Methyloferula stellata AR4: one gene and its partner. Each later gene encodes a partner of the first gene's protein in a complex. Links are inferred from orthologs where the notes say so. Each region holds a gene or a part of one and is shown on either strand. Other genes may lie near its edges.

Region 1 (3,208 bases):
TGAGACTGAGCCTTTCGGTCTTATTCTCTTCAAGCGAAACATCGACACACCCGCGCAAGTGAAGGCGCTTGCCGACGCTTTCGCCGATTGTCTCGGCCGCGACCATGCCGCGATCCTCATCGATCAGGAAGGCGGAAGGGTCCAGCGCCTCGGGCCGCCGCATTGGCGGACCTATCCGCCGGCTTTCCGCTTCGGGCAGACGCGTCTGCCGCTCGACCGGCAAGCCAAGCTCGTGCGCGGCGCCGCGCGGATCATGGCGCATGATCTCCGGGAACTTGGCATCACGGTCGATTGTCTGCCGGTGCTCGATGTGCCGGTGCCGGGCAGCCATAGCGTCATTGGCGACCGCGCCTATGGCGATACGCCCGAGACCGTGGCGACGCTCGGCCGAGCTGCGGCCGAAGGGCTGCTCGATGGCCATGTGCTGCCGGTGATGAAACATGTGCCGGGCCACGGCCGCGCCATGGCCGACAGCCATATGGAACTGCCGATCGTAACGGTGCCGGTCGAAGCTTTGAGGCAAAGCGATTTCGCGCCGTTCAAGGCAAACGCGGATCTGCCCGCCGCGATGACTGCGCATGTCGTCTATGAGGCGCTCGATCCCGAGCGGCCCGCGACACTCTCGCCTCTGGTCGTCGAGACGATCATCCGGCATGAAATCGGCTTCGACGGGCTGTTGATCAGCGACGATCTCTCGATGCGCGCGCTGAAAGGCTCATTTCGCGACCGGGCCGAGGGCCTTTTCGCGGCAGGCGTCGACATAGCGCTTCATTGCAACGGCGACCTGCAAGAGGCGCGCGCCGTCGCCGCCGGCACGCCTCTGCTCGAAGGCAAAGCTCTGGAACGGGCGGACGCCGCCATGGCCAGGCTCGGCGGCAAGCCTGCCGCGGGCGATTTCGATCCTGTGGACGCCTGGAAAGCGATCGAAGCCGAGCTTGCGATCACCGCTTGATCGGGCCATGATTCCGATAAAGTAACCATGCGTTAGGAGATTGATTCGGTGGCGGACCTGCCGTTCGACGAACAAGAGCAAATCAAGAGCGAAGGCGAGGCTGCTTTTCTGGTCGATCTCGACGGTTTCGAAGGGCCGCTCGACCTTTTGCTCGATCTTGCGCGCCGGCAGAAGGTCGATCTGCACAAAATCTCGGTCCTGGCGCTTGCCGATCAATATCTCTCCTTCATCGCCGAGGCGCGGCGCGTGCGGCTCGAACTCGCCGCCGATTATCTCGTCATGGCGGCGTGGCTTGCCTATCTGAAATCCAGGCTTTTGCTGCCGCAAGGTCCGCAAGATGCGGAGCCCGACGGTACCGAGCTTGCCGAAGCGCTCGCGTTGCGCCTGCAAAGGCTGGAGGCGATCCGCGCCGCGGCCGATGCGCTCGTCAACCGGCCGCGCCTCGATCGCGATGTCTTCCGCCGCGGCCAGCCCGAGCAGCTCAACATCATCTCGACCACGTTTTGGCAGGTGAGCCTCTACGATCTTCTGTCCGCCTATGCACGGCAAAGACAGAAACAGGCGCTCTCGACCATGCATATGCCAAAGCGCTTGGTCTGGTCGCTGATCGAGGCGCGAGCGGCGCTTGAGAAGCTCGCCGGTCAGGCCTTGGACTGGACGTCGCTTGATTCCTATCTCATCGAATATTGCACGACGCCCGAGATGCGGCGCACGGTTCGCGCCTCGGCTTTGTCGGCCATGCTCGAAATGGTCAAGGAGGGTACGGTCGCGATCAGACAGGACCGGGCCTTCGCCCCGATCTGGATCAAGAGTGCGCCGCGTGTGGTGGATGCGGCACCGGTTTGATGGCACTCGGCGGTTAAGTTTTGGAGGAGAGATTTTTGGGCGAGATCGCAAGATTGTTTCCGCACCTTGAAGGTGAAACGAAGATCGAGAACGAATCTGAGTCCTCTGACGCGCTTTTTGGCGAGGCCATCCGCATCGCGGAAGCCATGCTGTTTGCCGCGGCTGATCTTCTGGACGAAGGCGAGATCGCCAGGCGCATGCCCAATGGCATCGCCGTTTCGCAGGTGCTGGCGCAATTGAAGCAGGATTATGCCGCGCGCGGCGTCAATCTCGTGCGGGTGGGTCATAAGTGGATGTTCCGCACGGCGGCGGATCTCGGCTGGCTTTTGTCGCGGACCGAAACCGAGCCGAAGAAACTCTCCCGCGCGGCACTCGAGACGCTTGCGATCGTCGCTTATCATCAGCCTGTGACGCGCGCCGAGATCGAGGATATTCGCGGCGTCGGCATTTCAAAAGGCACGCTCGATCTGTTGCTCGAAACCGGCTGGGTGCGTCTGCGCGGTCGCCGCAAAGCGCCGGGACGCCCTGTCACTTATGCAACGACCGAGACTTTCCTATTGCATTTCGGCCTCGAAGCGATCGGCGATCTGCCGGGCCTCGAAGAGCTGAAAGGGGCCGGGCTTTTCGACGGCCGCCTGCCGAAGGAATTCCAGATTCCGCTGCCGAACGACGATCTGGCTTTGACCGCGGACGAAGATCCGCTCGAAGACGAAGCCCTGGAGCCCTTGCTCGACATCGACCAGCCTGATCCGGAGCGCGAGCAAGAGCCGGAAGAGGGCGACGGCGAGGGCGACGATTTCAATGACAAGCCGCTCGAAGACGACGACGGCGAGATCGAAGATTAGAAGCACGATCCGGGGTCAGGACTTCATCGTGACCTGAGGAGCGTCATTGCGAGCGAAGCGAAGCAATCCAGAGGCAGCCCGCTCAGACAATGGCATGGATTGCTTCGGAGCCATAAGCCGGCCTTCAGCCGGGCGTCTTTATTCTTTTCGACGGGCGTGCAGAGCACGCCCGTTGGCTCACGGCTCGATGATTGAGTCCTGATCCTAAACCAGCGGTTTTTCAATGCTCAAAAATGAGCATGAAAAACGCCATGAAGAGGATGAGATGCACCGCGCCTTGCAGGACGTTGGTGCGGCCGCTCGCAAAGGTCACGACGCTGACGGCGAGCGTCAATAGCAGCATGAGAAAATCTGTGTGCTCAAGGCCAAGCGTGATATCGCGGCCGGTGACATGGCTGACGATCAAAATCCCCGGCACGGTCAGCCCGATGGTCGAGAGCACCGAGCCCAGAAAGATGTTCACCGACCGCTGCAAATGGTTGGCAACGGCCGCGCGGACGGCGCCGATGGCTTCCGGCGTTGCAACGAGAACCGCCATGATCACACCGCCGAGCACCGCCGGAGC
Region 2 (4,302 bases), 1.0 Mb from region 1 along the record:
CTTGCAAGTGCGCTGATGTCGTTGTGTTTGACTGCAAGCGCGGCTTCGTCTCTTAGCCGATGCGACGATAATACCGTCATTTTCAAGCATAAGGCTGAGCTACCCCAGGGTATCTTGGCATCGCTTGGATTTGAAATGGCTGATACCGGTGAGCCATTTCAGGCAACCGACGCCATTGCGCCCGGCGAAGAAGGCCTTCTCTCAAAACGATTCATTTCGGCGACGCAGAGAGATTGCCATTTGTACCTTTATTATGAGCGCGGCGGCCGCGGCGCCGGTCGCAATACCGCGCTTTTCGATTATATCGATGGCGTTTGGGTTCTACGCCAGACTTGGTAAGGGCTAGTTGCTCGCAAATCCACAAGTCGTGGACGATTTTGCCAAAGTGGCAACAATAGCTTGCGCTTACCCCTCCTCTCCCCTTGCTATAGATGCGCAATCGAATCAGCCATGAGGGCTACCCTGCATGAAATTCAACCGGCTTCGCCTGGTCGGCTTCAAAAGCTTCGTTGAACCCACTGATTTCATGATCGAATCGGGGTTGACCGGCATTATAGGCCCGAACGGCTGCGGTAAATCCAATCTGGTCGAAGCTTTGCGCTGGGTCATGGGGGAAAACTCCTCCAAGAACATGCGCGCCTCCGGCATGGATGACGTCATCTTTTCCGGCAGCGGTGGACGCCCGGCACGCAATATGGCCGAGGTCAGCCTCGTGCTCGACAATGCGGACCGCACCGCGCCGGCGCATTTCAACGATGCCGAGAGCCTCGAGATCACCCGCCAGATCGAGCGCGAGGAAGGTTCGACCTATCGCATCAATGGCCGCGAAGTGCGCGCCCGCGATGTGCAATTGCTCTTCGCCGACGCCTCGACCGGCTCGCGCTCGCCTTCCATGGTGCGGCAAGGCATGATCGCCGAGATTATCGCGGCGAAGCCTCAGTCGCGCCGCCGCATTCTCGAGGAAGCCGCCGGCATTTCCGGCCTTCACTCGCGCCGCGCCGAAGCCGAACTGCGCCTCAAGGCGGCGGAAGATAATCTCACACGGCTCGACGACGTCTTGAAGCAGATCGAGGCGCAGAGCGACAGTCTCAAGAAGCAGGCGAAACAGGCGATCCGCTATCGCGGGCTCGCGGGCGACATCCGCAAGCATGAAGCTTTGCTCGCCTTGATCCATCATACGGATGCACGGAACAATCTCGCGGCCTCCGAACACAAGCTCGAAGCCGATGTGCGCGAGGTTGCCGAGCGCACGCGGCTTCAGGCGGAGGCCGCAAGGCTTCAGGCGATCGCCGCGCATGATCTTCCGGGCCTGCGCGAGGCCGAAGCCACGGCCGGCGGCGAAATGCAAAAGCTGGTCGTCGCCCGTGAAACGCTCGACGGCGAAGAAAAGCGCACCAAGAGCCGCATCGCGGAACTCGAACGCCGCATCACGCAGATGAAAGGCGATCTCGCACGCGAAACCGCGGCGATCGACGACGCGGCCCAAGTGCTCGCGCGGCTGGCGGCTGAGGAGATCGAACTGACCTCCGCCGATAGCAGCGACGGCGATCTGACCTACGCGGCCGAGGCTAAAGCGGCGGAGGCCGAAGCCGCGCTCGCTCTCTCCGAAAAAGCTCTGGCCGAGGCACAAAGCCTCTATTCGGATGTCGCCGCGCGGAGGACCGCGCTCGAAGCCGCCTTGCGCGACGAGACGCAACGTCTCGAACGGCTTGAAGCCGACTTGAACAAGGCGCGCCAGGAACTCGACACCCTGCGGGCCGAACTCGAACGCGTCGACGATCGGCCGGCCTTGGCCGCGGCGCATGAAGAGGCTCTTGAATTCCTGCAAGCCTGTGAGGCGGAAGCGACCGACGCCGAGGCCGCTCACGTGGAAGCGCGTGAGGCCGAAGCGCGCGCTCGCACGCCTTTGGCCGAGGCCGAACGCAAGGCGCAAAAGCTCGAGACCGAAGCTGCAACCCTCTCGAAGCTTCTGACCGCGGGCAGCGGCTCATTCTGGCCGCCGGTCACCGACGAAATCAGCGTCGAAAAGGGCTATGAGGCGGCGCTCGGCGCGGCGCTCGGCGACGATCTCGACGCATCGACCAATGGTGCCGCACCGGCGCACTGGGCGCTGATCGCGCATGAGGACGATCCGGCTTTGCCGGAAGGCGTACAAGCACTCTCGAGTCTCGTTCAGGCGCCCCCTGCCCTGCAACGCCGCTTGGCGCAGATTGGCGTCGTGTCGCGCGCGTCGGGGCCTGTGCTTCGCGATCAGTTGCGGCCAGGTCAAAGGCTCGTCTCGAAGGAAGGCGATCTCTGGCGCTGGGACGGGTTTACGCAGGCGGCCGAAGCGCCGACTCCCGCGGCAAGACGGCTCGTCGAAAAGAACCGTCTCGGCGATCTGAAACAGGAGGCCGAAGCCGCGCGTCGTGCGGCCGAAGCTCTCAAGGTGCAGGAAGAAGAAGCGCAAGCTCACCTGCGCGGTGCTTCGGCGCGGGACAATGAGGCGCGCCAAGCCTTTAAGAACGCCACCCGCGAAGCCGACAGCGCACGCGAAAAAATGCTCGCCGCCGAGCGCCGTCACACCGAGGCGACGGCACGGATCTCGGCTCTGGCCGAATCCGAGACGCGGCTCGCCGCCAATTGCGAAGAGGCACGCGAAAAACGCGCCCGCCTCGATGCCGAACAGGAAAGCCTCGTGGCCGGCGCCGAACTCAAGGCTCAGCTCGATGCGGCGCGCGCGATTGCCGCCGAACATCGCGCTCAAGTGACGCAAGCGCGTGCCGACCATCAGGCGCTGTTGCGGGAGGCGCAAGCGCGCGTCAAGCGGATGGAATCGATCGCCGCCGACCGTCAGTCCTGGGAGGCGCGGCGCGAGCGCGCGACCGGCCAGATCGCCGAAGTCGACGCAAGGCTCGCAGAGGCGACGGAAGAACATTTGAAGCTCATCGAAGCGCCGGACGAATATATCCGCGTGCGTCGCGTCTTGATGAACAATATCGCCGCCGCCGAAGAGATTTGCAGGCGCGCATCCGATCAAAGGGCCAAGGCCGAAACGCATCTCAACGAGGCCGACAAACAGGCGCGCGCCGCGCTTGAGGCCATGGGTACCGCGCGCGAAGACAAGGCCCGCAGCGAGACGAGGCTCGAGGCCGCGCGCCAAAGGCTTGAAGAAATCCTGCACGCCATCGCGCATGATCTCGAATGCCAGCCCGACGATCTTTCCGCACTCGCAGGTGTCGCGCCGGGTGCGGATCTGCCCGGCGCCGAGGCGACCGAAAAGCGGCTTGAGACGCTCAAGCACGACCGCGAGCGGCTCGGTGCCGTCAATCTGCGCGCCGAAGAGGAATTGAACGAGGTCGATACGTCGAAGCAAGGGCTTACGACCGAAAAAGACGATCTCATCGAGGCGATCCGCCGCTTACGGACCGCGATCCAAAGCCTCAACAAGGAAGGCCGCGAGCGGCTGTTCGCGGCTTTCGATACGGTCAATGCGCATTTCAAGGAGCTTTTTACGAGCCTCTTCGGCGGCGGCGCGGCGGAGCTGCAATTGGTCGAGTCGGACGATCCGCTCGAAGCCGGGCTCGAAATCCTCGCCTGTCCGCCCGGCAAGAAACCGCAGGTCATGACGCTGCTCTCCGGCGGCGAACAGGCTTTGACGGCCATGTCGCTCATCTTCGCCGTGTTTCTCACCAATCCCTCGCCGATCTGCGTGCTCGACGAGGTCGACGCGCCGCTCGACGACGCCAATGTCGAGCGTTTCTGCAATCTGCTCGATGAAATGAGCAAGCGGACCGAAACACGCTTCGTCACGATCACGCATAATCCGATCACCATGGCGCGCATGGACAGGCTCTTCGGTGTGACCATGGCCGAGCGTGGCGTCAGCCAGCTTGTGTCGGTCGATCTCGCGGAAGCCGAGCGCTATCTGGAAGCGGGTTAAAGGCACCGCCGCCCCAAACCCTCATCCTGAGGAGCTTGCCATAGGGCATTGCGAAGCGACGCCCGTCGCGAGCAACGGGCTGTGGCAAGCGTCTCGAAGGACGAGGGTTTGAGGGAAAGTGAGGGATCAGGTAGAGCTCCTTCGTTCATCCAATCAATGAGGTCATTCGTGCCCATGCGCAAGGCGCGGGTCATTCTCGCTCATGGCTGGCTCGGCCACCATTATGAGCTCGCGCCGATTGGCGACGCCTTGGAGAGCGCCGGCTTCGAGGTCAAGCACGTCAAGCTCTATACGCTGTTTGGCCGGTTCGAAGCGGCGGTCGACGCGGTGCTAGAGGCTGTGTTGGCGCAACCCAATCGTCGCGTGCATCTCATCGGATT

The links.
Region 2: the proteins of A3OQ_RS0112050 (region 1) and smc are in contact, whole or in part, in a crystal structure (PDB 3ZGX), measured with the Bacillus subtilis proteins. The link is inferred for Methyloferula stellata AR4 from one-to-one orthologs.

Annotation. Positions count from the first base shown.
Region 1 is NZ_ARWA01000001.1:2,445,860-2,449,067, forward strand. Bases 1-2,899 are described here. They hold A3OQ_RS0112050 (segregation and condensation protein A), read left to right. Parts: upstream 1-1,000; coding sequence 1,001-1,798; downstream 1,799-2,899. Other genes in these bases: nagZ (beta-N-acetylhexosaminidase), read left to right, coding at 1-952; scpB (SMC-Scp complex subunit ScpB), read left to right, coding at 1,834-2,643; A3OQ_RS0112060 (calcium:cation antiporter), read right to left, coding at 2,864-2,899. In the rest of the region: more of A3OQ_RS0112060, read right to left, coding at 2,900-3,208. UniProt on the Bacillus subtilis protein: Participates in chromosomal partition during cell division. May act via the formation of a condensin-like complex containing Smc and ScpB that pull DNA away from mid-cell into both cell halves.
Region 2 is NZ_ARWA01000001.1:3,482,733-3,487,034, forward strand. The notes cover bases 130-4,122. They hold smc (chromosome segregation protein SMC), read left to right. Parts: upstream 130-466; coding sequence 467-3,922; downstream 3,923-4,122. Other genes in these bases: A3OQ_RS0117190 (hypothetical protein), read left to right, coding at 130-339; A3OQ_RS0117200 (alpha/beta fold hydrolase), read left to right, coding at 4,097-4,122. Also shown: more of A3OQ_RS0117190, read left to right, coding at 1-129; more of A3OQ_RS0117200, read left to right, coding at 4,123-4,302. UniProt on the Bacillus subtilis protein: Required for chromosome condensation and partitioning.